One region of the Streptomyces sp. NPDC042201 genome, then DNA from elsewhere that is predicted to be linked to it. Evidence: riboswitches for the same ligand, from Rfam matches in the RefSeq annotation. Region 1 holds a riboswitch; each other region holds the start of a gene.
The links. Region 1 has a riboswitch for cobalamin ahead of ACZ6MZ_RS04995 (ribonucleoside-diphosphate reductase subunit alpha). Riboswitches for the same ligand answer to the same signal wherever they lie in the genome.

Region 1 (9,831 bases):
TCATCAGGGACCTGCCGCTGCTGATCGCCTTCGGCGTGCTCGCCGCGTACACCTACTCGTCCGGGCTGCGGGCGCCCGCGCTGATCGCGTTCGTCAAGGACACCCTGATCTACATCGTGATCGTCGTGGCGATCATCTACATCCCGATCAAACTGGGCGGCTTCGACGACATCTTCGCCAAGGCGGGTGACGCGTTCGCGCAGCCCAATCCGGCGACCGGCCAGCCGCGGGGCGCGCTCGCGCCGGGCGAGGCCGGGCAGTGGGGCTATGCCACGCTGGCGCTCGGTTCCGCGCTGGCGCTCTTCATGTATCCGCACTCCATCACGGCGACGCTCTCCAGCCGTAGCCGCGAGGTGATCCGGCGCAACACCACGATACTGCCGCTCTACTCGCTGATGCTGGGGCTGCTGGCGCTGCTCGGATTCATGGCCATCGCCGCCGGGATCAAGGTGGACAACGGGCAGCTGGCGATTCCGCAGCTCTTCGAGACCATGTTCCCCGACTGGTTCGCGGGGGTGGCCTTCGCGGCCATCGGTATCGGCGCGCTGGTGCCCGCCGCGATCATGTCGATCGCCGCGGCGAACCTCTTCACCCGCAACATCTACAAGGACTTCATCAAGCCGGACGCGACTCCGGCGCAGGAGACCAAGGTGTCGAAGCTGGTCTCGCTGCTGGTGAAGGTGGGTGCGCTGGCCTTCGTCCTGTCCATGGACAAGACGGTCGCGATCAACTTCCAGCTGCTGGGCGGCATCTGGATCCTCCAGACGATGCCGGCGCTGGTGGGCGGTCTGTTCACCCGGTGGTTCCACCGCTGGGCGCTGCTCATCGGCTGGGGCGCCGGCATGCTGTACGGCACGGCCGCGGCGTACGGCGTCGCCAGCCCGACGCAGGCACACTTCGGCGGCTCGTCCAAGGAGATCCCGGGGCTCGGTGAGATCGGCTACATCGGCCTCACCGCGTTCGTGCTCAATGTGGTGATCACCGTGGTGCTGACCTTTGTGCTGCGGGCGGCCAAGGCGCCGGACGGCATCGACGAGACCAGCCCGTCCGACTACACGGCCGACGCCGGTGACCCGGGCGTCAAGGTGGAGCTGCCCGCGGCCACATCGGGAGACCCCGTGCACTGACCCTGACCCGGGCCACGTAGCCGCCCACGGGCCGCCGAGTCCTCCCCCGCGCTGCACGGGCGAGGAACCCGGCGGCCCGTTGTCGTACCCAAGGCGCACAATCGGCTCATGGATTTCACGATCAGAGTGGCCGAGCCCGGGGAGTACGCGCGGCTCGGGGAGATCACCGCGCGGGGGTATCTGGACGACGGCCTCCTGGACTTCGGCGAGGACGACCCGTATCTGCTCACCCTGCGGGACGTGGCGGCCCGGGCGGCCGAGGCGGAGGTGCTGGCCGCCGTGGACGCCGACGGGACGCTGCTCGGCGGGGTGACCTTTGTCGCGGCAGGCGGGCCGTGGGCCGATGTGGCGCGCGCGGGCGAGACCGAGTTCCGGATGCTGGCGGTCGACCGGGCGGCCCGGGGCCGGGGCGTCGGAGAGGCTCTCGTCCGCGCCTGTGTGGCGCGCTCACGGGACATGGAGGGCTGTATACGGATCGTGCTGTCGACCCAGGACAGAATGCTCCAGGCCCACCGGATCTATGAGCGCCTGGGCTTCGCCAGGACCCCGGAACGGGACTGGGAGCCCTTCCCCGGGCTCTCCCTGCTCACCTACGCCCTGGACCTCAACGTACCTCCGGCCACCGGCCGCTGACCGCCGCCGACACAACATCTGGGGGGTGACGCGCCGTCCTCACCCCACATGTATGCTCGTCCTCGCTGTCAACGCAGGGGAATCCGGTGCGAATCCGGAACTGTCCCGCAACGGTGTGCTGTGGTGCGCTTTGTCGTACCCGCGAGTCCGAACACCTGCCGACGGCACGTCCGGTTCGACCGAGCCGGACGCCGAGACGTCCGGGCCTCGAGGCTGGGCCGGTGGACGCCGTACACAGTGCTGCCCGGCTGCGGGCCGTACGGCTGTGCGCGCCCCCGCTCCCCTCCCGACGGCCCAGAGCCGAGCGAGGGAGAGCACCACGTGACCATCGCGCCAGCCGATCCGGCTTCAGGCATCTCCGAGGTCCCCGCGCAGGTGGCCGACGGACCCGGGACCGCGTTGCTGCGGACCCTGACGGACCTGACCGCCGATCTGCCCGACACGGACCCCGGCAGAGTCGCCGCCGCCACGCTGCGGGGCCGTAACGCCCGGTCCGACGAGGCCGAGCTGCGCGAGCTCGCCACCGAGGCGGCCGCGGGGCTGATCTCCGAGGACCCCGCCTACTCCCGGCTCGCCGCCCGGCTGCTGACCCGCACCATCGCCGACGAGGCGGCGGGGCAGGGCGCGGTGTCGTTCTCCGCGTCGGTCGCCGTCGGCCACCGCGAGGGCCTGATCGCGGACCGTACGGCCGCTTTCGTGACGCTGCACGCGGACCGCCTCGACAGCCTGATCGACCCGGCCGGCGACGACCGCTTCGGCTACTTCGGGCTGCGGACGCTCTACAGCCGCTATCTGCTCAGGCACCCGATCACCCGCCAGGTGGTCGAGACCCCGCAGCACTTCATGCTGCGCGTCGCCTCCGGCCTCGCCGAGGACGCCGAGCCCGGCTCGGCCGCGGCCGCCCACGCGCTGGACGAGGTCGCCGCGCTGTACCGGCTGATGAGCCGGCTGGACTATCTGCCGTCCTCGCCGACGCTCTTCAACTCCGGTACGCGCCATCCGCAGATGTCCTCCTGCTATCTGCTGGACTCGCCGCTGGACGAGCTGGACTCGATCTACGACCGGTACCACCAGGTGGCCCGGCTCTCCAAGCACGCGGGCGGCATCGGTCTCTCGTACTCCCGTATCCGCTCGCGCGGTTCGCTGATCCGCGGCACCAACGGGCACTCCAACGGCATCGTCCCCTTCCTGCGGACCCTCGACTCCTCGGTGGCGGCGGTCAACCAGGGCGGCCGGCGCAAGGGCGCGGCCTGTGTCTACCTGGAGACCTGGCACGCGGACCTGGAGGAGTTCCTGGAGCTGCGGGACAACACCGGTGAGGACGCCAGGCGTACGCACAATCTGAATCTGGCGCACTGGATCCCGGACGAGTTCATGCGCCGGGTCGAGACGGACGGCGTCTGGTCGCTGTTCTCGCCGTCCGATGTGCCGGAGCTGGTCGACCTGTGGGGCGACGCGTTCGACGCGGCGTACCGCGCGGCGGAGGCGGCGGGCCTGGCCCGCAGGACCCTCCCGGCCCGGGAGCTGTACGGCAGGATGATGCGCACGCTCGCCCAGACCGGCAACGGCTGGATGACCTTCAAGGACGCCTCGAACCGTACGGCCAACCAGACGGCCGAGCCCGGAAAGGTCGTCCACTCCTCCAACCTCTGCACGGAGATCCTGGAGGTGACGGACGACGGGGAGACGGCCGTCTGCAACCTCGGTTCCGTCAACCTCGGCGCGTTCGTGCTGGATTCGGGCGAGATCGACTGGGAGCGGCTGGACGAGACCGTCCGTACCGCCGTGACCTTCCTCGACCGGGTCGTGGACATCAACTTCTACCCGACCGAGCAGGCGGGCCGCTCCAACGCCACCTGGCGTCCGGTGGGCCTGGGCGCGATGGGCCTCCAGGACGTCTTCTTCAAGAAGCGGCTGGCCTTCGACTCGGCCGAGGCCGCCGCGCTCTCCACCCGGATCGCCGAGCGCATCATGCTCGCGGCGTACGAGGCGTCCTGCGACCTCGCCGAGCGCAACGGCCCGGCGCCCGCGTGGTCGAAGACGCGCGCGGCGCGCGGGGTGCTGCACCCCGACCACTACGACGTCGAGCTGAACTGGCCGGAGCGCTGGGACGCCCTGCGCGCCCGGGTCGCCTCGACCGGCATGCGGAACTCCCTGCTGCTGGCCATCGCGCCGACGGCGACCATCGCCTCGATCGCGGGCGTGTACGAGTGCATCGAGCCGCAGGTCTCCAACCTCTTCAAGCGCGAGACGCTCTCCGGGGAGTTCCTCCAGGTCAACTCGTACCTGGTGGCGGACCTGAAGAAGCTCGGCGTCTGGGACACCCAGACGCGTGAGGCGCTGCGCGAGTCGAACGGCTCGGTGGCGGGCTTCACCTGGGTGCCCGCGGAGGTCCGCGACCTGTACCGCACGGCGTGGGAGATCCCGCAGCGCGGTCTGATCGACATGGCGGCGGCCCGTACGCCGTTCCTCGACCAGAGCCAGTCGCTGAACCTGTTCCTGGAGACGCCGACCATCGGGAAGCTCAGCTCGATGTACGCGTACGCCTGGAAGAAGGGCCTCAAGACGACGTACTACCTGCGCTCGCGCCCGGCGACCCGGATCGCCCGCGCGGCGGGGGCTTCAGCGGGGGCTTCGGCGGCGTCCTCGGCGGGCTCTTCGGCGCCGAGGAGCGTGCCCGTACCCGTACCCGTACCGGCGCAGGCGACGCCGGAAGAGGCGCTCGCCTGCTCCCTGGAAAACCCCGAGTCCTGCGAGGCGTGCCAGTAATGAGCTCCACCAGCCCCACCACCACCAAGAACCTGCTCGACCCGGGCTTCGAGCTGACGCTGCGGCCGATGCGCTACCCGGACTTCTACGAGCGCTACCGCGACGCGATCAAGAACACCTGGACGGTGGAGGAGGTCGACCTCCACTCCGACATCGCCGATCTCGCCAAGCTCTCCCCCGGTGAGCAGCACATGATCGGCCGGCTGGTCGCGTTCTTCGCGACGGGCGACTCGATCGTGTCGAACAACCTGGTGCTGACGCTCTACAAGCACATCAACTCCCCCGAGGCGCGGCTGTATCTCTCCCGCCAGCTCTTCGAGGAGGCCGTGCATGTCCAGTTCTATCTGACGCTGCTCGACACCTATCTGCCCGATCCGGAGGACCGCGCGGCGGCCTTCGACGCGGTGGAGGAGATCCCGTCGATCCGCGAGAAGGCGCAGTTCTGCTTCCGTTGGATGGACTCGGTCGAGAAGATCGACCGGCTGGAGTCGAAGGCGGACCGCCGGCGCTTCCTGCTGAACCTGATCTGCTTCGCGGCCTGTATCGAGGGGCTGTTCTTCTACGGCGCCTTCGCGTACGTCTACTGGTTCCGCTCGCGCGGCCTGCTGCACGGCCTCGCCACCGGCACCAACTGGGTGTTCCGCGACGAGACGATGCATATGAACTTCGCCTTCGAGGTCGTGGACACGGTCCGCAAGGAGGAGCCGGAGCTGTTCGACGACGCCCTCCAGCAGCAGGTCACGGACATGCTGAAGGAAGCCGTCGAGGCCGAGCTGCAGTTCGGCCGCGATCTGTGCGGCGAGGGTCTGCCGGGCATGAACACGGAGTCGATGCGCGAGTACCTCCAGTGCGTCGCCGACCAGCGCCTCCAGCGCCTCGGCTTCGCCCCGGTCTACGGCTCGGAGAACCCCTTCTCCTTCATGGAGCTCCAGGGCGTCCAGGAACTGACGAACTTCTTCGAGCGCCGCCCGTCGGCGTACCAGGTCGCGGTCGAAGGCACGGTCGGCTTCGACGACGACTTCTAGTACTCCGGCCCCTCGATACGGCGGTGGGAAGGACCCGGCCTTCGCATCTGTTCTTGCGAGTAGTGATTCCAAGAATGCTGAGCAGAGGGGCGAGGCTGTGTCACAGGCGTTCAACGAGGAGACGCGCAAGCTGCTGGACGGGAGGAACTTCGCCACCGTCGCGACGCTGAACCGGGACGGCGGGCCGCAGACCTCAGTGGTCTGGATCGTCAGGGAGGGGGATACGGTGCTGTTCTCCACGACGGCCGAGCGCCAGAAGGCGCGGAATCTCGCCCGGGATCCACGGGTCAGCCTCACCGTCTTCGACACCGCGAACCCGTACCGGTCCGTAGACATCCGCGGCACTGTCGAACTGATCGACGACCCGGAGAAATCGCTGCCGCGCGAGCTTTCGCAGAAGTACCTGGGCGAGGACCCGCCGGCCGAGCCGGAGGAGGTGCTCCGGCTGATCGTCCGGGTGACCCCGCAGAAGGTCACAGGCTTCTCCGTCTGAGGCGCCGGCCGCCGGGACCGCCCCGTCCCCCTCCGGCGGGCGGGGCGGTCCCGGCGGAGGCATGAACCGGCACTCGTGTCGATCCCCTCTGGGTGGGACAGCGCTTCGAGCCGAAATACTCCCGACCGAGCCGCTCCTGCCCCCGCCCCGCAGGGCGATAGGAATGAAACGCTGATTTACGGTCTTGTTTGGTATTAGCACAAGCATTCACCCGCTTTATCCGCTTCTCTCATGGCCAAGGATGACAGCCAAGAGCGGTTCGAGAAGGGATGGTTCGGCATGGCGGATTGGGTGAAGGTTGCGGGCAGTCTCACTGCGATCTCGGCGGGGTCCAGGACGACGGTGTGGGGGGTGAACGCGGCGAGCGCCATCTACCGGTACACCAACTACGACGCCAACCCATGGATCAACATCCCGGGGGCGCTGAGTGACATCGGCGCCGCGGCGGACGGCACGGTATGGGGCGTCAACGGGGGCAACCAGATCTTCCGGTACGCCGGGGATCAGGGGGCTTCGAACCCGTGGCCGAGCATCTCCGGCAGCCTGGTCCGCATCGACGCGGGCTCCAGGACGAACGTGTGGGGGGTGGACTCCGCCAGCTCCATCTACCGGTACACGAACTACGACGCCAACCCGTGGATCAAGGTCCCGGGGGCGCTGAGTGACATCGGCGCGGGCGCGGATGGCACCGTGTGGGGCGTCAACGGCGGGAACCAGGTCTTCCGGTACACCGGGGACCAGGACAGCTCGAACCCGTGGAAGAACGTCTCCGGCAGCCTGAAGCGCATCGCGGTGGGCTCCCGGACGAACGTGTGGGGCGTCGATCCCGCCGGCAGCATCTATCGGTACACCAACAACGACGCCAGCGGTGTCAACCCGTGGATCAAGATCCCCGGCACCGCCACCGACATCGCCGCCGGCGCCGACGGCACCGTGTGGCACATCAACAGCGGCGCCGAGATCTACCGCTACACCGGCGACCAGCCAAGCTGATCCCTGCCCCAACGTCCATGCGGGCCCACGACCGAGAGGCCGGGGCCCGCACGGATGCACTGGCCACTCCTCCGCATCGTCGCCCGGCTCGACCGCGCCCGGATCACCCAGGGACCGCAGCCCCTCGCCCGAACCGGAGGCCGCGAAGTCAACCTGTAGCGCCCGATGAAGGACGAGTTGCGGGTCTTGTTCCGTCGAGTGGCGCCGCCGACGGAGGTGGTGCGTCCGCAGGGCGGTGGTCGACGGCGGGCGGGCGATCGTGAAGTGTTGGCGGCGATCTTGTTCGTGGCGACCACGGGCTGCACGTGGCGGCAGTTGCCGCCGGTGTTCCGACCGGCCTGGCCGACGGTCTATAGACGATTCGCGCCGTGGTCGAAAGCGCGGGTGGGGGCCCGGCTGCGACTACGACCACCTGCGTCGATGGCTCCGCAAACGCGGCATCGCCCACCGCATCGCCCGCAAGGGCATCGAATCCTCACAGCGACTGGGCCGCCACCGCTGGGTAGTCGAGAGGACATTGTCCTGGCTGCCACCGCCGACTCACGAGGCGAAGCGAAACTAGAGCCCAACACGCTCAGGGCGGGCGTTCTGACGCCCGCACGCCATGACCTTCGCCAGAACGTCACGCAGCCGTGTGACGTCCGCTGCCGGTACATCGAGGATTGCCTCGATCTCCACGTCCTCCAGCGCCAAGGCATCGAGAGATTCCTGGGCTAGCAACACGGTGAGCACGTTGTCCGTCAGGGCAATCTTCCGGACACAGCCATAGGCCGTGTTCTGGTCAGGAGTGACCACACAATGCGTGTCCCAACCGAGCGCCAGGTCCTGCCGGGAGGGCTCGGCGACGCTGCCCATGAACACCAGGCTGAAGCTGCCTTCCTCCTCGTCCTCAGCCACACCAGCCCGAATGACGTCGTCGCCAGGGATGATCTCAGCGCCCACCACACGCGCAGTGAACCTGTATGTCATGCCTGAGTTCTACCAGGCCGCCCAACGGCGCCTACAAGCAAGGCCGACCAGGAGTGGCTGGCTACCACCCTCCAAAAACCACGGCGTTGATCGGCGCCCGATGTCGGCCCCCTGTGTGGATGGGCGGTGCGGGGCCCAGACCGTTGGCCTGAGACCTGCGAGGCCCGTGGCGGGTGTGGCTCAAGCGGATCGGGCTCGGCAGCTTGGTCATCTTGTCGAGGTCGCCACTCCGGGATGATTGCAACTAGTCATACATACGCCCGGATTGTGAAATTGCATTGCCCGTTGCACGTCAGCAACGTTGAATCGAGTTATACAAAGGGACCGCATCGACGCAAAGGGCACGTCAACTCCCGCTCGGGCAGCGCGACTTGCCCATGTTCAGAATGGGCGGAGCGCGATCCCAGTACGCGGAGGAATCATCGAACTGCAAGAGCGGACCAGCGCTCCTGTCAAAACCGTAACTGCGACGGTGTGGCACACGGCCCGCCGGCAGAGCGCGGGGAAAGGGCGACTCACTTCCTTCCTCGTGCCCGTCTTATCTTCATTTTTACTGGGCATCTGGGGAATCACCCGCGCAGGCACCATGTGGAGAGACGAGTCCGTCACCTATCAAGTGTCCCACCGGAGCGTGCCCGAGATCCTTGACCTCCTGCGTGACGCCGACGCCGTGCACGGTTTCTATTACCTCTGCATGCACTTTCTGTTCTCGGCATGGGAGGGCGGGCTGGTCACCCTGCGACTGCCATCCGTCGTCGCCACCGCTCTTACGACGGGACTGGTGGGAATCATCGCGCTTCGGCTCACTGCCCGGCCCGCGGCTGGACTGCTGAGCGGGCTGGCCTTCGCGGTAACGCCAGAAGTACAGATGTACGCCCAAGAAGGGCGCTCCTACGCGATGGTCAGCGCTCTGGTGGCGGTCTCCACGTATCTGTTCGTCACACTTTTGGATCGCGTGTCGAAGATCCGGTGGCTTGTCTACGCGCTCGCGGTCCTGGCCGCCTCGCTGCTGCATGAGTTCGCTGTCCTCACGCTCCTGGCTCACGGCATCACGTTCTTCCGCTCTCAACCGCCCTACGCAAACCGGCGGTACTTTGCCATCAGCGTCGGCGGCGTGCTCGTCTGTTTGCTGCCGCTTGTGCTGTTCAGCGTGGGGCAGTCGGGTCAGGTGTCATGGATCGGTCGCCCCAGCCTGGGTGAGTGGTTCGAGATCGGAGGTGTCGCGCTCGTCGCCTTGCTCTGCGCCGTGTACCTGTCGCGCTCCGGCCGGCCGGCCGCCGTCCCGGCTCTTGCCCTTCCTCTCGCGGTCGTGCCTACGGCGGTCCTCCTGATGGCGGCCGTCTACGAGCACATGTATGTGGACCGGTACGTCCTGTACGCGAACATCGGCTTCGCACTCGTGATCGGTACGGCGCTCGTCTTTCTGGCCGACCACGCGAAGCACCTGACCTTCGCACGAAGCCCAAAGGCCCCGTCCTTGTCCCTGATCGTGCTTGCCGTAGCGTTCGCCGTCGCCATACTGCCGGTCGCTGTCCACATGAGGACCCCTGACAGCAGGAAGGACAACGTCACCGCCATTGCCGCAGGAGTCGAGGAGATGTCCGAACAGGGAGACTCGATCCTGTTCGCCCCCGCCAGACGCCGAGAGTGGATGCTCTCCTACCCTGACCAGTTCGCGGGTCTGGCCGACATTGCGCTCAAAGACAACCCGAGCGCGTCCGGCACCTTGCAAGGCATCGAGCTCTCAGCGCCAGCAATCCAACAGCGCCTGGCCGGGGTAGAGAAGATCATCGTTTTGAGCGACCCGAAAGGCCAACCTCTC
Region 2 (9,831 bases), on a different contig from region 1:
CGGCGCACCACCGAGGATGTGCAGTCCGTCGCGGATCTGCGCGTCCTTGACCTCGCACAGCCAGCCGTCGACGTGCAGCAGGAAGTCGTCGAACCCGTCGTCGTCCGGGCGGTCTTCGAGACCGAGGTCGTGGTCGAGCTTCGCCGCCTGGATCAGCGTCCAGATCTGGGCGCGGATCGCGGGCAGCTTCGCCGGGTCCATGGACGAGATCGCCGCGTACTCGTCGAGCAGCTGTTCGAGACGCGCGATGTCGCCGTACGACTCGGCGCGCGCCATCGGCGGTACGAGATGGTCCACGAGCGTGGCGTGCACGCGCCGTTTGGCCTGCGTGCCCTCGCCCGGGTCGTTGACGAGGAAGGGATAGACCAGCGGCAGATCGCCGAGCGCCGCGTCGGGGGCGCACGCGGCGGAAAGACCCGCGTTCTTGCCGGGCAGCCACTCCAGATTGCCGTGCTTGCCGAGGTGGATCATGGCGTCGGCGCCGAAGCCGCCGTCCTCGCGGCCGGCCTGGATCCAGCGGTACGCGGCCAAGTAGTGGTGTGAGGGCGGCAGATCGGGATCGTGGTAGATCGCGATCGGGTTCTCGCCGAAGCCGCGCGGCGGCTGGATCAGGATCAGCAGATTGCCGCGGCGCAGGGCCGCGAGGACGATGTCGCCTTCCGGACTACGGCTCCGGTCCACGAACATCTCGCCGGGCGGCGGCCCCCAGTGCCGCTCCACCGACTCCCGCAGCGCGGCGGGGAGTTGCCCGTACCACCGGCGGTAGTCGGCAGCGGGGATACGGACCGGATTGCGGGCCAGCTGCTCCTCGGTCAGCCACTCCTGGTCATGGCCGCCGGCCTCGATCAGCGCGTAGATCAGCTCGTCGCCGTCGCCGGACGCCAGGCCAGGGACCTCTTCCGTACCGAAGTCGTAGCCCTCGGTACGGAGCCGGCGCAGCAGGGCGACGGCGCTGGCCGGGGTGTCCAGACCGACGGCGTTGCCGATCCGGGAGTGCTTGGTCGGGTACGCGGACAGCACCAGCGCGAGGCGCTTCTCCGGGTTCGGGATATGGCGCAGACGGGCGTGCCGTACGGCGATCCCGGCGACGCGCGAGGCCCGCTCGGGGTCGGCGACGTACGCCGGAAGACCGTCCTCGTCGATCTCCTTGAAGGAGAACGGGACGGTGATGAGCCGGCCGTCGAACTCCGGCACGGCGACCTGCCCCGCGGCGTCCAGCGGCGACAGACCTTCGTCGCTCTCCTCCCAGGCGCTGCGCGATCCGGTCAGGCACAGGGCCTGGAGAATCGGTACGCCGAGGGCGGCGAGGGCGCCCGCGTCCCAGGACTCGTCGTCTCCGCCCGCCGAGGCCTCGGCAGGCTTCGTGCCGCCCGCGGCGAGCACGGTGGTCACGAGGGCGTCGGCGGCGCGCAGCGCGTCGAGCAGCTCGGGCTCGGGGGCGCGCAGGGAGGCCACGTACAGCGGCAGGGCCCGGCCGCCGGCCGTCTCGATCGCGGAGCACAGGTCGTCGACGAAGGCGGTGTTGCCGCTCATGTGATGGGCGCGGTAATAGAGCACCGCGATCAGCGGGCCGCCGCCCGCCAACGGGCGGGGGGCGCGTAGGAGCGGTCCCCAGGTGGGCGCGGCGGCGGGCGGTTCGAAGCCGTGGCCGGTCAGCAGGACGGTGTCGGAGAGGAACCGCGCGAGCTGTTCCAGGTTGGCGGGACCGCCGTGGGCGAGATAGGCGTGCGCCTCGGCGGCGATGCCGATGGGGACCGTGGAGGCTTCCATCAGCTGGGCGTCAGGGGCCTGTTCGCCGGTGAGGACCACCAGGGGGCGGTCGGCGGCGAGGAGCTGGTCGATCCCGTCCTGCCAGGCGCGCAGCCCGCCGAGGAGTCGTACGACGACGAGGTCGGCGCCCTCCAGCAGCGCGGGCAGCTCGTCGAGCGCGAGCCGGGCGGGGTTGGCGAACCGGTACGGGACCGGGCCGCCCGCCGCACGGGCGCTGAGCAGATCGGTGTCGGACGTCGACAGGAGCAGGATCATGCGGCGTCTCGCCTTCCTCGGGGTCCGCGCCCCGGGCGGTAGGAAGACGGCGGGAGTTCCTGGCTCACCCGGCTGCTGCCGGGCTCACAGTGGCGGGACCGCGCCGGATTCTCACCGGGCTTCCTCCCCTGACGCCGTCTATGGCGGTGACGGGCCTGAAGACCCGTCGTCTGCATAGTAAGTGCTGCAGGTCACGGCGGGGAGGGCGCCTGGACGAACGGCCGGACGGGGGCGGGGTGAACAACCGGGCGGGGGCCGGGCGAACAACCGGAGAACGGCGGACGGAGGCTGGAGCCGACAGCTGGCCGGAGCTGGGACCGAGGCCGGACGGAGGCTGAACGGAGGCCGGAGCCGACGGCCGGGCGGGGGCCGGAACGGGCGGGGAGGGCGCGGGGGTACGTGGGTATGCTCGCCGCCATGCCGCCTACCTCGCCAACACCCGTGAACCGGGACGAAGCTCCCGTCCGGGAGCGCGGTGACGCCTGCCCAGGAGCGCTCCGGCTGCACGCCGCCGACGACGGCCGGCTGGCACGACTGCGGCTGCCCGCCGGGCTTCTGACGTACCGTCAGGCGGAGGCGCTGGCGACGGCGGCCGAGCAGCTGGGCGACGGCCGGCTGGACATCACCTCGCGGGGCAACGTCCAGCTGCGGGGGCTGGGGGAGAGCTGCGGCGGGGAGCTGGCGGAGCTGCTGTACGAGGCCGGCCTGCTGCCCTCGGAACGGCACGAGCGGGTACGGAACGTCGTCGCTTCGCCCCTGTCGGGACTGGACGGAATCCCCCGCGCGGACGTGCGGTTGTGGGCCCGGGAGCTGGACGCGCTGCTGTGCGCGAGCGAGGCCGCTACGGCGCTCTCGGGGCGGTTTCTGTTCGCGCTGGACGACGGCCGCGGTGATGTGGCCGCCCTGGGCGCGGATGTGACGTTGCTCGCACAGCCGGACGGATCAGCGGTGTTGCATACCGGGGCGAACGGGTCAGGACTGCGGGTCTCCGCAGCCGACGCCCCGCGCGCCGCTCTGCTGGCGGCGGAGACCTTCCTCACGGTGGCGGCGGCAAGCGGCTCGGGCGCCTGGCGGGTACGGGAGTTGCCCGCGGGCCATGGGCTGGACGCGGCGGTGACCACGGGGCTGGCGACGGCCGGGATCGCGACGGAGCCGGTGGCCGAGTACGGAGCGGGGTACGGGGCGGGGTACGGGGCCGAGTACCGGGCGGGGTACACGACGGAGCCCGGGGCGGCGTACGGGGCGGAGCCCGAGGCCGAGTACGGCGCCGAGTACGAGGCGGACGCGGCGCGGCCGGAAGCCGGGCCGCCCGTCCCGGGGCTGGTCCACTCCCCCGACGGGACCGTGGCGCTGTCCGTGTACGCCCCACTGGGACGGCTGAGCGTCGCGCAGTGGCGGCTGCTGCTGTCGGCAGGCGAGCGCGGGACGAACGACCGCACCCTGCGGGTGACCCCCTGGCGCGGAGTGATCCTGCCGGGCCTGGACCCCGCCACCGCCCACGACCTCCTGGACCGCCTCCGTACCGCCGGGCTGATCACGGACCCCCACTCCCCCTGGCACGGCGTCGGCGCCTGCACCGGTCGGCCCGGGTGCGCGAAGGCACTCACGGATGTACGGGCGGACGCGGCCGGAACCGTAACGGCCACCCGCCCCGGTGGACCGCCCGCAGCCCGCCCCGGTGACCTGCCCGCCACCAACCCCGGTGACCTGCCTGTCTACTGGTCGGGCTGCGCCCGCCGCTGCGGCCATCCACAGGGCAACTGGGTGGATGTCGTCGCGACCGGCGAGGGCGGCTACGACATCTCGGTGCGGGGACATCTCCTCAGGGCCACCACAGGACCAGAACTCGCCGAAGCGGTCGCGACGGCTCGGAAACCCACGACGGCACGCACCACCCCAGTGACGAGATGAGCGAGACCACAGTGTCCACAGTGTTCGACTACGAGAAGGACGGCGCGGCGATATACCGCCAGTCCTTCGCCATGATCCGCGCCGAGGCGGACCTCGCCGGGCTGCCCGCCGACGTCTCCCAGGTCGCGGTGCGGATGATCCACGCCTGCGGCATGGTCGACCTGGTGCGTGACCTCGCCTTCACGCCCGCGGTCGTGGCCCGCGCCCGCGAGGCCCTGCGCGCGGGCGCACCGATCCTGTGCGATGTCGCCATGGTCGCCAGCGGTGTCACCCGTAAGCGGCTGCCGGCGGACAACGACGTCGTATGCACCCTGTCCGACCCCGCGGTCCCCGCACTCGCCGCCGAGATGGGGACGACGCGCAGCGCCGCCGCCCTGGAGCTGTGGCGGGACCGGATGGGGGGCGCGGTGGTGGCCGTCGGCAACGCCCCGACCGCGCTCTTCCGGCTGCTGGAGATGATCGAGGACGGCGCCCCGCGCCCGGCGGCCGTCATCGGTGTGCCGGTCGGTTTCGTCGGCGCCGCCGAGTCCAAGGACGCGCTCGCCGGCCACCCCGCCGGGCTTGAGCACCTGGTCGTACGCGGACGGCGGGGCGGCAGCGCCATCGCGGCGGCGGCCATCAACGCCATAGCGAGCGAGGAAGAGTGAGCGAGAACAGCACCACGGCGGGGCCTTCGACCGGCCGGCTGTACGGAGTCGGACTCGGCCCGGGTGACCCGTCCTTGATGACCGTACGGGCCGTGCGGGTCATCGCCGAGGCGGATGTGATCGCGTATCACAGCGCCCGGCACGGCCGGTCCATCGCGCGTTCCATCGCCGCGGAGCATCTGCGTGCCGACCATATCGAGGAACCCCTGGTCTACCCGGTCACCACCGGGACCACCGACCACCCCGGCGGGTACCAGGGCGCGATGGAGGAGTTCTACGCCGAGTCGGCGGCCCGGCTCGCCGTCCATCTGGACGCCGGACGCACCGTCGCCGTGATCGCCGAGGGCGACCCGCTGTTCTACGGCTCATACATGCACATGCACAAGCGGCTGGCCGGCCGCTATCCGACCGAGGTCATCCCCGGCGTCACGTCGGTGAGCGCCGCCGCGGCCCGGCTCGGCACCTCTCTCGTCGAGGGCGAGGAGGTGCTGACGATCCTCCCGGGCACCCTGCCGGAGGAGGAGCTGACGGCCCGCCTGGCCTCGGCGGACTCGGCCGTCGTCATGAAGCTCGGCCGGACCTTCCCCACCGTACGGCGGGCGATCGAGCGGGCGGGGCGGCTGTCGGACGCGCGGTACGTCGAACGCGCCACGATGAGCGGCGAGCGCACCGGCGCGCTGGCCGATGTCGATCCGGACTCCGTGCCGTACTTCTCGGTCGCTGTCCTGCCGAGCCGGATCGGCGCGGTGCCCGTGCCGGTGCCCGGGGACGCGGGTGCGCCGAGCAACTCAGGTGAGACCAACAAGACCGGCCAGGTGGTGGTCGTCGGCACCGGCCCGGCCGGACCGCTGTGGCTCACGCCCGAGACGCGCGGCGAACTGGCCGCCGCCGAGGATCTCGTCGGCTACACCACCTATCTGGACCGCGTGCCGGTCCGCCCCGGCCAGCTCCGGCACGGCTCCGACAACAAGGTGGAGTCGGAGCGCGCCGAGTTCGCCCTCGACCTGGCGCGGCGGGGACGGCGCGTGGCCGTGGTCTCGGGCGGCGACCCCGGCGTCTTCGCGATGGCCACGGCGGTCCTGGAGGTGGCGTCGCGGGCGCCGTACGAGGACGTCCCCGTACGGGTACTGCCGGGCGTGACCGCCGCCAACGCGGCGGCGGCCCTCGCCGGCGCCCCGCTCGGCCACGACTACGCCGTGCTCTCGCTGTCCGACCGGCTCAAACCCTGGGAAGTCATCGCCGAACGCCTGCACGCGGCAGCCGCGGCGGATCTGGTGCTCGCGCTCTACAACCCCGGTTCCCGCAGCCGTACGTGGCAGGTCGGCAAGGCCCGCGAACTGCTGCTGGAACACCGCGCTCCGGACACTCCGGTCGTCCTCGGGCGCGATGTGGGCGGGGCGGAGCAGAGCGTACGGATCGTGCGGCTGGCCGACCTCGATCCGGCGCAGGTCGACATGCGGACGATCCTGCTGGTCGGGTCCTCGCAGACGGTGACCGTACGGCGGGGGGACGGGCGGCAGATCGTCTGGACGCCGCGCCGCTACCCGGAGAAGCCGCTTGCGGAGAGCCCGTCCCCGGAGAACTCTCCGAAAGCGGCGAACTGACGCAGCCAGTCCACCGCCTCGTCGGGGGTGCCCGCCACAGGCACCCCCTCCGGCACCGGAGGCCGGCGGACGACGAGCACGGGAAGACCGGCCTCGCGGGCGGCGGTGAGCTTGGCCGCGGTGGCCGCGCCGCCGCTGTCCTTGGTCACCACGACGTCGATGCGGTGGCGGTGGATGATCTCCCGCTCCCCGTCGAGGGTGAACGGCCCCCGGTCCAGCAGCACTTCCGTCCTGGCCGGGTACGGCGGCTCCGGAGCGTCCACGGACCGTACGAGGAACCACAGGTCATCGAGGTGAGCGAAGGTGGCGAGCCCCATCCGCCCGGTGGTGAGGAAGACCCTGCTCCCGAGCGGGGGCAGCGCCCGGGCCGCCTCCTCCAGCGAGCCGACCGAACGCCAGTCGTCGCCCACGGCGGGCACCCAGGAGGGCCGGCGGAGCGCCAGCAGGGGAACATGGGCGTCGGCGGCCGCCCGGGCCGCATTCCGACTGATCGTCGCGGCGAAGGGATGAGTGGCGTCGATGAGCGCGTCCACGCGGTGCTCGCGCAGCCAGCGCTCCAGCCCCTCCGCGCCGCCGAACCCGCCGATCCGCACCTCGCCGGGCGGCAGCACCGGGCGGGCGACGCGGCCGGCGAGGGACGTGGTGACGCGGATGTGTCGGACGAAGCGGAGAGGGCCGTGCAGATTCTCGGCGAGACGACGGCTCTCGGTGGTCCCGCCAAGGATGAGCACATGGAACGGTTCACTCATCGGCGGCGGGTCTCTCCATGTCTGAGGGCGTGACGGGCGGGCGCAGCGCCCAACTCAAGCACACGGGCCTGCGGCCCGGCTGGACGACGGGTGCGTGCGCGACGGCGGCGACGACGGCCGCGTACACGGCACTGCTGACCGGCGATTTTCCCGACCCGGTGACGATCACGCTCCCCCGGGGGCAGACGCCGGCGTTCACCCTGGCAGCGGAGGAACTGTCCCGGTCCCTGGCCATGGCGGGAATCGTCAAGGACGCGGGCGACGACCCGGACGTCACCCACGGCGCCCTGGTCCGCGCGACGGTACGGCTGCTGCCGCCCGGCTCCGGAGTGGTCTTCCGAGCCGGCTCCGGCGTGGGTACGGTCACCCGCCCCGGCCTCCCCCTGGACGTCGGCGAACCGGCCATCAACCCGGTCCCGCGCCGGCTGATGCGGTCCCATGTGGCAGAGGTCGCGGCCCGCCACGGCGGCTCGGGCGACGTCGAGATAACCGTCTCAGTCGACCACGGCGAGGAAATCGCCCGCTCCACCTGGAACCCGAGGCTGGGCATCCTGGGCGGCCTGTCCATCCTCGGCACGACGGGCATCGTCGTCCCCTACTCCTGCTCGGCCTGGATCGACTCCATCAGACGGGGCGTGGACGTGGCCCGCGCGGCGGGCCGTACGCATGTCGCGGGCTGCACGGGCTCGACGTCCGAGAAGACGGTGCTCGCGACGTACGACCTCCCCGAGGACGCCCTCCTGGACATGGGCGACTTCGCGGGTGCGGTACTGAAGTACATCCGCCGCCACCCGGTCGACCGCCTGACGATCTGCGGCGGCTTCGCGAAGCTCTCCAAACTGGCGGCGGGCCACCTGGACCTCCACTCGGCCCGCTCCCAGGTGGACAAGGTCTTCCTGGCGGACCTGGCGGTGGCGGCGGGCGCGAACGCGGAGTTGGCGACGGAGGTGACCCAGGCCAACACCGGCCTGGCAGCACTACAGCTGTGCCAGGCCCAGGGCATACGACTGGGCGACGCGGTCGCGACGAGAGCACGCGACGAGGCGCTGACGGTACTGCGCGGGGCGCCGGTGGAGGTGGACGTGATCTGCATCGACAGAGCGGGCACGGTAGTGGGCCGCAGCGAGCCCTTGTAGGAAGCGGGGCTCGGCGGTGGGTCAGTCGCTGAGCCAGATCAGATCGGTTCGTAACCGTTCACTTCTCGCCGCCGACCGGACCAGGCAGCGGGGCGAGCCTTCGACCGGCCTCGGCATCGGAAAGGCGCTGCTCGCGACCGGGACGGCTGTCGAACATCGCCTCCATCCACCACTTCCGTAGGACGGCGCTGATGTGGTCGCCATCTTCGGCTTGACCGATTTCCGCACAGAAAGCCGCGCGCTTGGTGGCACCGAGTGCGTTGGAGACGGCGTCGATGGTCTGGGGGATTGGGCGGACCCTCGGATCCGGGCCTTTGTATCCGGGTTGGGCGGTCACGGTGTCCTCCTCGACAGCAGCGAAGAGCCCCGTCACTCCGACGGGAGAGGGTGACGGGGCTCCGGTGGCGCGTTGTGCTTCAGGCGGCGGGAAAACCACCGTCGTTGACGGCGGTGACGAACGTGGACCAGTCCGCGGTCGCGAACATGAGGGACGGACCGCTCGGATCCTTGCTGTCCCGTACAGGGACGATCCCGGAAGCGGCCGCGACCTTCGGCGCCCACTCCACGCAACTGCCGCCGTCCGCGTTGCTGTACGTGGACTTGACCCACCGTGTGGTGCTCATCAAGAAGGGTCCTCCGTCTCGTCGGTGTGACTCAGGAAGTGAGAAACCCGCTGCTGCGTACGGCGGTGACGAACGTGGACCAGCCAGCGGTCGCGAACATGAGGGACGGGCCGCTCGGGTCCTTGCTGTCCCGTACAGGGACGATCCCGGAAGCGGCCGCAACCTTCGGCGCCCACTCCACGCAGCCGCCGCCATCGCCGTTGCTGTACGAGGACTTGACCCACTGCGCGAGGGAGAGGTCCAGGGTGGTGCTCATCAGGGAAGCGCCTCCATCGTGGATCGGATGAATGCCGCCGTATCGCGCGGCGACAGGGCGTAGGCCCGCATCAGATCGTAATCCCGCCGCCGGGTCCTGACACTCTCCGGGTCTTCCAGCAGGGTGCCCGTTGTAAGGGCCTCTTCGTAGGCCACGGAGGACCCGTGGTCCAGCGTCATCAGAGTCAACGTGCCACCTCCCAGCAGAGCGTGCTCCCCATGTTCGAAGGGCAGCAACTGAATCGTGGTCCTGGGGGTGTCTGTCAGCTCGTGAAGCCGGGCGAGTTGGTCCCGCATGACGGCAGGACCGCCGACGGATCGCCGTATGACCGCCTCGTCGAGGATCACCGAGAGGTCCGGCGAGGAGGCGCCTGTCAGCAGCGCCTGCCGACTCAGGCGAGCCGTCACCTTCTCCTCGATCTCGTCCGGCGTAGCCCTCGGATTGCTGACACGGAAGAGCGCGCGGGCGTACTCCTCCGTTTGCAGGAGCCCCGTCACGATCTGCCCCGCGAACTCATCGATGATCCGGGCCTTCGCCTCCAGCTCCATGCGCCGCCGGTACTTGTCCGGGTGGATCTCCTTGCGCGCGAGACCGTACAGCTCTTCGAAAATGCCGTCCGTGCCGAACGCCGCGTCCAGTTGGGCCGGCAGTTCCCGGGGCGGCATGTACTCCGCGGTCTCGATCCGGGACAGATGGCTCTTGCTGACGAGCACCACGCCTGCCAGGCCCTCAAGGGTTAAGCCCGCCCTCTCACGGAAATTCCGCATCTTGGCGCCGAACAGATCTCGGGCGGACCTGTCGGGTGTGAGTTCGCGTGCGGGCCGTGCCATGCGGGCACCCCATTTCTCCCAGATTTGCGGTCGGGACCGAAACGGCTTCC
Region 3 (9,831 bases), on a different contig from region 1:
GGGCGCGCTCCGCCGTCCAGGTCCGCGACGACATCCGCCGCCGGGCGGCCCAGCGCGGCGGTCGCCGTGAGGGTTCCCATGGCGAGTTTCCGGTAGTCGATCCGCGCCGTGACAGCGAGCGGAACCGCGCGGTGGAGCTGGTCACCGAAGGCGGCGAGCACGATGGCGCCGCTGGCGGACTCGGCGAGCGTGAACATCGCTCCGGCGTGCGGTCCGCCGACATGGTTGTGGTATTCGGGCTGGTCCGGCAGCCGGACGACGGCGCGCTCGGCGGTGGTCTCCAGGAACTCCAGCCGAAGGGTCCTGGCCATGGGGACGGTGGCGGCGAGCATCTCGCCGACGGACATCTGCTCAGCGCTCATGAGGGCGATGTTACCCACGAGTAGTGGGGCTTGGCCATCCCCTGCCGGGGCGGGCGTGGCAGCGGTGGCACGACCCCTCTATGGTTACTCGCCATGTGGCCAGGACAGCAGCCGCCCGGGGGCGAGCAGAACCCGCAGGACCAGAATCCCAATCCGTACCAGCAGCCGGGGTACCAGCAGCCGAATCCGTACCAGCAGCCCGGATATCAGCAGCCCGGTTACCAGCAGCCCGGATATCAGCAGCCGGGGTACCAGCAGCCCAACCCGTACCAGCAGCCGACGGTGCCGCAGTACGGCATACCGGGGCAACCCGGCGGACCCGGTCCTTCGCAGGACAAGAAGAAGACGACCGTCGTCGCGATCGTCGCGGCCACGGCGGTCGTGATCGCCGCCGGGGTCACCGGTTTCCTGGTGCTGAACAAGGACGACGACAAGACGGACCGGGCCGACGGTGACTCCAAGGCCTCCGCGTCCGCGAAGCCGACCGCGAAGCCGCCCGTCGACAACCCCCGGGACGGCTCGGAGAACAAGCCGCAGATCGCGGGCTGGAAGGTCGTGACCAATCCGCAGCACGGGACGCAGTTCGACGTCCCCGCGGACTGGGAGGTCGAGAACCCCGGCGTCATCTCCGGTATCGAGATCGAAGAGGAGGGGGACGGCAACCCCGTCCTCGCCTTCTCCGCCCCCGCCGCCTACAAGTCCGCGTGGTGCTCCGAGGACACCAACAAGGACGGGAAGATGGAGGACCACGGGCTGGGCCGCACCGGCACCAAGGGCGGCCAGGGCGCCACGGACACGGCGTCGGGATCGAAGAACGAGGCGGGCAGCTGGGCCTGGGCCGCGTACGCCCAGCAGGAGACCAAGGCCGTGGCCAAGCAGAAGGTGAAGGTCAGCGAGCCCGAGGCGTACACGACCACCTCCGGGCTCAAAGGACACTTCTCGACCGCCGAGACTACGGGTGTCACCAAGAGGACCAAGTGCGACACCGACGGCAAGTCGATCGCCTTCACCTTCACCAATGCCAAGGGTGACTACGCGACATGGGTGCTCTACACGAGCAGGGACGTGCCGGACGAGATCCCGGACACGACCATCAAGAAGATCCTGGGCACCGTCCGGCTGCTGGGGACCTCCTGAGACGGTCCCGCTGACCGTTTCGCTTTGAATCGGCCGGCGGCTTAACCGGTTGGCAACCAGGGGCGGCTGCGGCAATAGTCCACAGGTGACCTCTCCCACCGACGCCGGCCTCCGCCGCGCCCGTCGCCCCGCCTGGGCCGGCCGCAACTACACACTGCTGACCGCCGCGGCAATCGCCACCAACCTGGGCAGCCAGGGCGCGCTGATCGCCTCGGCGTTCGCGGTGCTGGAGTCGGGCGGCGACGCGGGCGACGTGGGGCTGGTGGCCGCGGCCCGTACGATCCCGCTGGTTCTCTTCCTGCTGGTCGGCGGCGCCTTGGCCGACCGGCTGCCCCGCCACCGGGTGATGGTCGCCGCCAACACCCTCAACTGCCTCTCGCAGGCCGCCTTCGCCGCCCTCGTCCTCACGGGCGACCCGCTGCTGTGGCAGATGATGGCGCTGGCCGCGCTGGGCGGTACCGGGCACGCCTTCTTCAGCCCGGCCTCCGAAGGCATGCTGATGTCCAGCGTCAGCGGCGAACAGGCCGGCCGGGCCTTCGCCCTCTACCGGATGTCCATGCACGGCGCCGGGATCGGCGGCGCCGCCCTGGGCGGCGCGCTCATCGCGGTACTCGGCCCCGGCTGGGTGCTCGCCATCGACTCCGCCGCCTTCCTGGTGGCGGGCTCCCTGCGCGCCTTCCTCGATGTCAGCCACATCCCGGCGCGCGCGCCCGGCGGCGGCATGCTCGCCGATCTGCGCGACGGCTGGCGGGAGTTCGTGGGCAGGCCCTGGCTCTGGACCATCGTCGTGCAGTTCGCGGTGGTCAACGCGGTGGTCGTGGCGGCCGAGGCGGTGTACGGGCCGCTGGTCGCGCGGGACGAACTCGGCGGGGCGGGGCCCTGGGGTCTGGCGCTCGCCGCCTTCGGCGCGGGCACCGTGGGCGGCGCGCTGGTGATGATGCGCTGGAAGCCGCGCCGGCTGCTGCTCGCCGGCACCCTCTGCGTGTTCCCGCTCGCGCTGCCGTCGGCCGGGCTCGCGGTGCCGCTGCCGGCCGTGGGGCTGGCGCTGGTGATGTTCCTGACGGGTCTCTCGGTCGAGGTGTTCGGTGTCTCCTGGATGACGGCCCTGCACCAGGAGATCCCGGAGGAGAAGCTCTCCCGGGTCTCCGCGTACGACATGCTCGGCTCCATCGGCATGATTCCGGTGGCCACGGCGCTGGCGGGACCGGCGGAGAGCGCCTTCGGGCGCTCCACCGCGCTGTGGGGCTGTTCCGCGCTGATCGTGCTGCTGACGGCCGCGGTACTGACCGTTCCGGACGTCCGCCGGCTGACCCGCAGAACAACGTCGAAGACGGAGCGGGCCTCGGTGGCCCCGGCCGCGGCCGCCGCCGTGTCAGCCGATGCTGAAAGCGCCGTCGGGCGGCCGGGGTGACGGCACCGCGCCGGTGTCCCGTACGACCGCCGCGTCCCCGATGAAGCGCCGCAGCGACGGGCCGTGCTGGACCCGGGCGGGAAAGACGTCCGAGGCGGTGCGGCGGGCCAGGGCCGGCGTGTCGATCGGGGTGTGCGAGGCGACCAGCACGGCGTTGCCGAAGCGGCGGCCGCGCAGTACGGCCGGCTCCGCGATCAGCGCCAGCTCCTCGAACACCTCGGCGAAGGTGGCCAGTTGGGAGCGGAGGAAGTCGAAGGGCGCCCCGTCGGCCAGATTGGCGGCGTAGACCCCGCCCGTACGCAGCACCCGCTCGGCCTGCCGCGCGTACTCGACGGAGGTGATGTGGGCGGGGATCCGGGAGCCGCCGAAGACATCGGCGATCAGGATGTCCGCCGAGCGGGCCGGGGCGGCTTCGAGCCGGTGGCGGGCGTCCGCGCCGTGCACGGTGATCCCGGCGCTCTTCGGTATCGGCAGCAGCTCGGCGACCAGCGCCAGCAGCCCCGCGTCGGCCTCCACCACCTGCTGTGAGGAGCCGGGCCGGGTGGCGGCGACATAGCGGGGCAGGGTGAACGCCCCGCCGCCGAGATGGAGCACGGTCAGCGGCTCACCCGCCGCGGCGGCGCAGTCGACGACATGGGCGAGGCGCCGCACGTACTCGAACTCCAGATGGGTCGGCTCGTCCAGATCGACGTACGACTGGGGCGCGCCGTCGACCGTCAGGAGCCAGGCCCGCTCCCGGTCCACATCGGGCAGCAATCTGGCGGTGCCGCGGTCCACGGCACGGATGACGGGGATGGGCTCGTTCACCGTCCCATTGTGCGCCGCGGGCCGGCCCGTCGCGGGCCGGGGTCGCGCACGGCCCGCGGCCCGCCCCCCTGGAGCGCGGGGAGACGGGCGCGGGCCGCCCTGGCGGGGGCGGGGTCACCCCGGGAGCGTCCCCCGGAGTGTCACAGCAGCGAGGTGACCGTGCCCGCGCCGACCGTGCGGCCGCCCTCACGGATCGCGAAGCCGAGCCCCGGCTCCAGCGGTACGTCACGGCCCAGCTCCACGGTCATGGTGACGGTGGTGCCGGGGCGCGCGACGGCCGCCTCACCGAGGTCGATGTCGCCGACCACGTCCGCCGTACGGATGTAGAACTGCGGCCGGTAGCCGCTGGCGACCGGAGTGGTACGGCCGCCCTCGCTCGCGGAGAGGACGTACACCTGCGCGGTGAAGCGCCGGCTCGGGACGACGCTGCCCGGCGCCGCCACCACATGGCCGCGCCGGACCGCGTCCCGCGCCATGCCGCGCAGCAGCAGCGCGACATTGTCCCCGGCCTCCGCGGACTCCATCGGCTTGCCGAAGGTCTCCAGACCGGTGACCGTGCTGGTCTGCGGACCCGCGTCGGCGCCGAGCACCTCCACCCGGTCGCCCACCCGGACCGTGCCGCGCTCCACGGCGCCGGTGACGACCGTGCCGCGCCCGGTGATGGTGAGGACGTTCTCCACCGGGAGCAGGAACGGCGCGTCCGTGTACCTGATGGGCATCGGCACATAGGTGTCGACGGCGTCGAGCAGCGCCTCCACGGCCGCGGTCCAGCGCGGGTCGCCCGCCAGGGCCCGCAGGCCCGACACCCGGACGACGGGCACCGCGTCGCCGCCGTAGCCGTGCCGGCTGAGCAGTTCGCGGACCTCCAGCTCGACCAGGTCGGTCAGCTCGTCGTCGCCCGCGTCGGCCTTGTTGAGTGCGACGACGATGTGGTTGACACCGACCTGGCGGGCGAGCAGGACGTGCTCGGCGGTCTGCGGCATGATCCCGTCGAGCGCGGAGACGACGAGGATCGCCCCGTCGAGCTGGGCGGCGCCGGTCACCATGTTCTTGATGTAGTCGGCGTGGCCCGGCATGTCCACATGCGCGTAGTGCCGGGTGTCGGTCTCGTACTCGACATGCGCGATGTTGATGGTGATCCCCCGGGCCGCCTCCTCCGGGGCCCGGTCGATCCGGTCGAACGGGACGTACGAGGTACCGCTGCCGGCGCGGTCGCTGAGAACCTTGGTGATGGCGGCGGTCAGGGTGGTCTTGCCGTGGTCGACATGGCCCATGGTGCCGATGTTCAGGTGCGGCTTGGTGCGCACGTATGCCGTCTTGGGCATGGTTCCTTCCAGGAACTCGAAGCGTGAGGTGGACCCCTGGGCCTTGCCGACCCTCCCCCTGTGGGGTCCGCCGGACGATCCGGGAAGGGTCAGCTTCGGGCGCCGCCGAAAGGCGCTGCCGCGGTGAATGCGGCTGCGGTGAACGCGGCAGTGGTGAGTGCGGCTGCGGTGAGTGCCGCTGTGGTGAACGCGGCTGTGGTGAACGCGGCTGTGGTGAACGCGGCAGCCTTCGGCGCGTCCGCGACTGCGGACGGCGCTGCGAGGAAGGCGTACCGGGACATGTCGCTGATCCTCGCCCACGGCCACCGTCGCGTCGAATGGTTTTCCGCGGCCCGGCGACCGGGGCGGAGGTTCTTCAAGGCGCCGCGGTTGTGGCCGGTCTGTGCGGAGAGCGTGGCGTCTTGCCGTGAATGACGGGGTTTCGCACGGTCGTCGGGACGATCACACACGCTTGTCGGTTAGTCTCCCCGAATGCTCGACACCGTCCCCAGGCCGTCCCCAGGCCTCGCTGTCCGCTGCTCCAGGGCGCTGCTCTCGCCCTGGTCGCGTCTGTCTCTGCTCGTGGTCGTGCTGGGCGCGGCGGCCGCGGCTGTGCTCCTGTACGAGCCGCAGAGACTGCTCTCGGACGGCTGGCCGACGCAGCTCAGCGGCGGCGCCGCCGTCGTGCTGTTCGCCGTGGCGTACGGGCTGTGTGCCGTCGCGTTCGTACCGCGTCCGCTGCTCAATCTCGCCGCCGGAGCGCTCTTCGGTTCGCAGCTCGGGCTTCCCGCGGCGCTCGCGGGGACGGTGCTGGGCGCGGGGATCGCCTTCGGGCTCGGCCGTTTCCTCGGGCAGGAGGCGCTGCGTCCGCTGCTGCGGGGGCGCTGGCTGAAGGCGGCCGACGGTCAGCTCAGCCGGCACGGCTTCCGGTCGATGCTGGCGGTCAGGCTCTTCCCCGGCGTGCCGTTCGCGGCGGCCAACTACTGCGCCGCCGTCTCCCGCATGGGGTGGACGCCGTTCCTGCTGGCGACGGGGATCGGTTCGATCCCCAACACCGGTGCCTATGTGGTCGCGGGCAGCCAGGCGTCGTCCCCGACCTCGCCGGCGTTCCTGCTCGCGATGAGCTTCATCGTCCTCACCGGTCTGGGCGCGGCGGTGCTCGCCTGGCGCAAGCGCCACCGCCTCGGCGGCCGCTGAGTCCGCGTCAGCCCGCGCCGAGCCCGAGGTCACCGCCGGGCGGCCGGGCGGAGAACCGCTCCACCTCCGCGTCCGTGACCTGCGCCAGCTCCTTCGGCGACCAGCGCGGCGTGCGGTCCTTGTCGATGACCTGGGCACGGATGCCCTCCAGCAGGTCAGGGGTGGTGAGCGCGGCGCACGAGGCGCGGTACTCCTGGTCGAGCACCTGCTCCAGCGTGGTCAGTCCGCGGGCCAGGCGCAGCGCGGCGAGGGTGGCCTTGAGGGCGGTGGGTGACCGGGTCAGGATCGTTTCCGCGGCCTCCTTCGACGCCGGCCGGCCGTCGCCGAGCAGCCGGTCGACGATCTCCTCCACCGAATCGGCCGCGTAACAGGCGTCGATCCAGCCCCGGTCCGCGGCGAGTTGGCCCTCCGGCGCGGAGCCCGCGTACCGGCGCACCGTCTCCCGTACGTCCGCGTCGGCGAGCGCGGCGCGCAGGTCGTCGAGCCGGTCCGAGGGGACGAAGTGGTCGGCGAGCCCGCACAGCAGCGCGTCCGCCGCGCCCACCGCCCTTCCCGTGAGCGCGAGATGCGTTCCCAGCTCGCCGGGCGCGCGGGACAGCAGATAGGTACCGCCCACATCGGGGACCAGGCCGATGCCGGTCTCCGGCATGGCGACGGCCGAGCGCTCGGTGACGATCCGTACGCTGCCGTGCGCCGAGACGCCGACTCCGCCGCCCATCACGATGCCGTCCATCAGGGCGACATACGGCTTGGGGTAGCGGGCGATACGGGCGTTGAGCCGGTACTCGTCGCGCCAGAAGGCGGTCGAGGCGTCCCCGCCGCCGGTGCGCGCGTCCTCGTGGATCGCGCGGATGTCACCGCCCGCGCACAGCCCGCGTTCACCCGCCCCGGAGATGATCACCGCGGCGACGCTCTCGTCCCGCTCCCACTCCGCCAGGGCCGCGGACATCGTCAGCACCATGGGGTGGGTGAGGGCGTTGAGGGCGCGGGGGCGGTTCAGCGTGATGTGGGCCGTGCGGCCCGCCCTGCCGGTCAGTACCGGTCCGTCCTGGCCCATGCTCTCGCTGGTTCCTTCCGTGATCCGACGCATGCGCCCCAGTATCGGACACGTCCGTTCCATGGATCTAGCTGGTCCCCGCCCCCTCCGTGGCTCTAGACGAGTCATTCCGAAGTCCCGTCTGCCCGGCGGCGCCCAGCACGCACGCACGCGGCGTTGCCGAAATGCCCTAGTAGCTCCGCTACGAGGGCACCTCGGCGCCTTGCGACCGCACGCACCGGACACCGCCGGGCCCGCCCTCCGGGCGGACGACGCTACTTCGGAACAACTCGTCTACGCTGGGGACGCAGCTGGTTCGCCCTGCCCGCCAGGCAGACGCGTCGTAAGAGGGAACCCGGTGGGAATCCGGGACTGCCCCGCAGCGGTGAGTGGGAACGACCGCCGTCATACGCACTGGACGCACCGCGTCCGGGAAGCGACGGCCAGTAGGAGCTTCGTACCCGTACGGATACGTACGGTCACGGCCACGAGGCGTGCCCATGAGTCCGAAGACCTGCCACTGCCCGTGTGCGAGCACCGCACACGGAGATCTCGGTGACCTCGTGGGCGGGTCGGCGGTTCTCGGGCGGGCATGCGCGCGACGCGGTGTGCTTCGCCCCGGCTTCCGTTCCTTCGCTTCCCACGGGTCGACCCGGGATCGTTCCCGCACGACTCGCGAAGGAGAGTCCCGTGACACCCAAGTCCGCAGCCGCGGCGTCCCGGTCCACCGTCCATGGCTACCCGCGCCAGGGCCCCGACCGTGAACTGAAGAAGGCCATCGAGGGCTACTGGAAGGGCCGGGTCACCGCGGAAGCCCTGCGGGAGACCGCCCAGGGGCTGCGCCGCGACAACTGGCGGCAGCTGGCCGGTGCCGGTCTCGGTGAAGTGCCCACGGGTGACTTCTCGTACTACGACCATGTGCTCGACACCAGCGTCATGGTCGGCGCCGTCCCCGCCAGGCACCGGGCCGCCGTCGAGGCGGACGCGCTCGACGGCTACTTCGCCATGGCGCGCGGCGCGCAGGATGTCGCGCCGCTGGAGATGACCAAGTGGTTCGACACCAACTACCACTATCTCGTCCCCGAGCTGGGCCCCGACACCGTCTTCCGCGCCGACTCGGCCAAGCAGGTCGGCGAGTTGCGCGAGGCCGTGGCGCTCGGCCACACCGCCCGGCCCGTGCTGGTCGGTCCCGTCACATATCTGCTGCTCGCCAAGCCCGCGCCGGGTGTGGCCGTCGGCTTCGAGCCGCTGACCCTGCTCGACCGGCTGCTCCCGGTGTACGCGGAGGTGCTGGCCGATCTCAGGGCCGCCGGCGCCGAGTGGGTGCAGCTCGACGAACCCGCGCTGGTCCAGGACCGTACGCCCGCCGAGCTGAACGCGACCGCGCGCGCCTACCGCGAGCTCGGGGCGCTCACCGACCGGCCCCGGCTGCTGGTGGCGTCGTACTTCGACCGGCTCGGCGAGGCGCTTCCCGTGCTGGCCAAGGCCCCCGTCGAGGGTCTCGCCCTGGACTTCACCGGTCCCGCCGCCGCCAATCTCCGCGACCTCGCGGCGGTCGGCGGTCTGCCCGGCAAGCGGCTCGTCGCCGGGGTGGTGGACGGCCGCAATGTGTGGATCAACGATCTCGCGGCCTCGCTGACCACTCTGGCCACGCTGCTCGGTCTCGCCGACCGGGTCGATGTGTCGGCATCCTGCTCCCTGCTGCATGTCCCACTGGACACGGCGGCCGAGCGGGAGCTCGATCCTCAGCTCGCGCGGTGGCTGGCCTTCGCCCGCCAGAAGACCGACGAGGTCGTCACGCTCGCGCGCGGTCTCGCCGGGGGCACAGGACCGATCGCGGCCCGGCTCTCGGCGAACCGCGCCGATCTGGCCTCCCGGGCCTCCTCGGCGATCACGCGTGATCCCGCGGTACGGGCCCGCTCCGCGGCCGTGACCGCCGCGGACGCCCGCCGGGACCAGCCGTACGCCGAGCGCACCGTCGCCCAGCGCGAGCGGCTCGGACTGCCGCTGCTGCCGACCACCACCATCGGCTCGTTCCCGCAGACCTCGGAGTTGCGCACGGCGCGCGCCGAGCGGCGGGCGGGACGGCTGGACGAGGCCGGTTACGACAAGCGGATCGAGGCCGAGATCCGTGAGGTGATCTCCTTCCAGGAGAAGGCCGGGATCGATGTCCTGGTGCACGGCGAGCCCGAACGCAACGACATGGTGCAGTACTTCGCCGAGCAGCTCACCGGCTATCTGGCCACCGGGCACGGCTGGGTCCAGTCGTACGGCACCCGCTATGTCCGTCCGCCGATCCTCGCCGGGGACATCTCGCGTCCCGCCCCGATGACCGTCGCCACGACCTCGTACGCGCAGTCGCTGACCGGCCGGCCCGTCAAGGGCATGCTGACGGGCCCGGTCACCATGCTGGCCTGGTCCTTCGTCCGTGACGACCAGCCGCTCGGCGAGACCGCGCGGCAGGTGGCGCTGGCGCTGCGGGACGAGGTCGCCGATCTGGAGGCCGCGGGGACGGCCGTCATCCAGGTGGACGAGCCCGCGCTGCGGGAGACCCTGCCGCTGCGCGCGGCGGACCGG

Region 2: it holds a riboswitch for cobalamin, as region 1 does, so the genes downstream of both, cobN (cobaltochelatase subunit CobN) here and ACZ6MZ_RS04995 (ribonucleoside-diphosphate reductase subunit alpha) in region 1, are expected to answer to the same signal.
Region 3: it holds a riboswitch for cobalamin, as region 1 does, so the genes downstream of both, metE (5-methyltetrahydropteroyltriglutamate--homocysteine S-methyltransferase) here and ACZ6MZ_RS04995 (ribonucleoside-diphosphate reductase subunit alpha) in region 1, are expected to answer to the same signal.

What each region holds. Positions count from the first base shown of each region.
Region 1 is NZ_JBVJDS010000002.1:235,820-245,650, reverse strand. It holds gene mctP (monocarboxylate uptake permease MctP) at 1-1,127, shown strand, start outside; gene ACZ6MZ_RS05000 (GNAT family N-acetyltransferase) at 1,236-1,760, shown strand; cobalamin riboswitch at 1,807-1,937, shown strand; gene ACZ6MZ_RS04995 (ribonucleoside-diphosphate reductase subunit alpha) at 2,082-4,529, shown strand; gene ACZ6MZ_RS04990 (ribonucleotide-diphosphate reductase subunit beta) at 4,529-5,554, shown strand; gene ACZ6MZ_RS04985 (PPOX class F420-dependent oxidoreductase) at 5,652-6,047, shown strand; gene ACZ6MZ_RS04980 (tectonin domain-containing protein) at 6,279-7,040, shown strand; partial or broken gene ACZ6MZ_RS04975 (transposase) at 7,206-7,376, shown strand; partial or broken gene ACZ6MZ_RS04970 (IS5/IS1182 family transposase) at 7,456-7,569, shown strand; gene ACZ6MZ_RS04965 (Imm10 family immunity protein) at 7,599-8,009, opposite strand; gene ACZ6MZ_RS04960 (glycosyltransferase family 39 protein) at 8,641-9,831, shown strand, end outside.
Region 2 is NZ_JBVJDS010000017.1:70,499-80,329, forward strand. It holds gene cobN (cobaltochelatase subunit CobN) at 1-2,025, opposite strand, end outside; cobalamin riboswitch at 2,060-2,208, opposite strand; gene cobG (precorrin-3B synthase) at 2,431-3,936, shown strand; gene ACZ6MZ_RS31230 (precorrin-8X methylmutase) at 3,957-4,583, shown strand; gene ACZ6MZ_RS31235 (precorrin-2 C(20)-methyltransferase) at 4,661-6,187, shown strand; gene ACZ6MZ_RS31240 (cobalt-precorrin-6A reductase) at 6,124-6,936, opposite strand; gene ACZ6MZ_RS31245 (cobalt-precorrin-5B (C(1))-methyltransferase) at 6,954-8,072, shown strand; gene ACZ6MZ_RS31250 (hypothetical protein) at 8,131-8,409, opposite strand; gene ACZ6MZ_RS31255 (DUF397 domain-containing protein) at 8,489-8,695, opposite strand; gene ACZ6MZ_RS31260 (DUF397 domain-containing protein) at 8,727-8,951, opposite strand; gene ACZ6MZ_RS31265 (helix-turn-helix domain-containing protein) at 8,951-9,781, opposite strand.
Region 3 is NZ_JBVJDS010000013.1:103,471-113,301, reverse strand. It holds gene ACZ6MZ_RS28135 (DUF4442 domain-containing protein) at 1-362, opposite strand, end outside; gene ACZ6MZ_RS28130 (DUF8017 domain-containing protein) at 456-1,499, shown strand; gene ACZ6MZ_RS28125 (MFS transporter) at 1,585-2,910, shown strand; gene ACZ6MZ_RS28120 (spermidine synthase) at 2,872-3,717, opposite strand; gene tuf (elongation factor Tu) at 3,858-5,042, opposite strand; gene ACZ6MZ_RS28110 (hypothetical protein) at 5,132-5,323, opposite strand; gene ACZ6MZ_RS28105 (TVP38/TMEM64 family protein) at 5,514-6,218, shown strand; gene ACZ6MZ_RS28100 (enoyl-CoA hydratase/isomerase family protein) at 6,226-7,308, opposite strand; cobalamin riboswitch at 7,567-7,774, shown strand; gene metE (5-methyltetrahydropteroyltriglutamate--homocysteine S-methyltransferase) at 7,945-9,831, shown strand, end outside.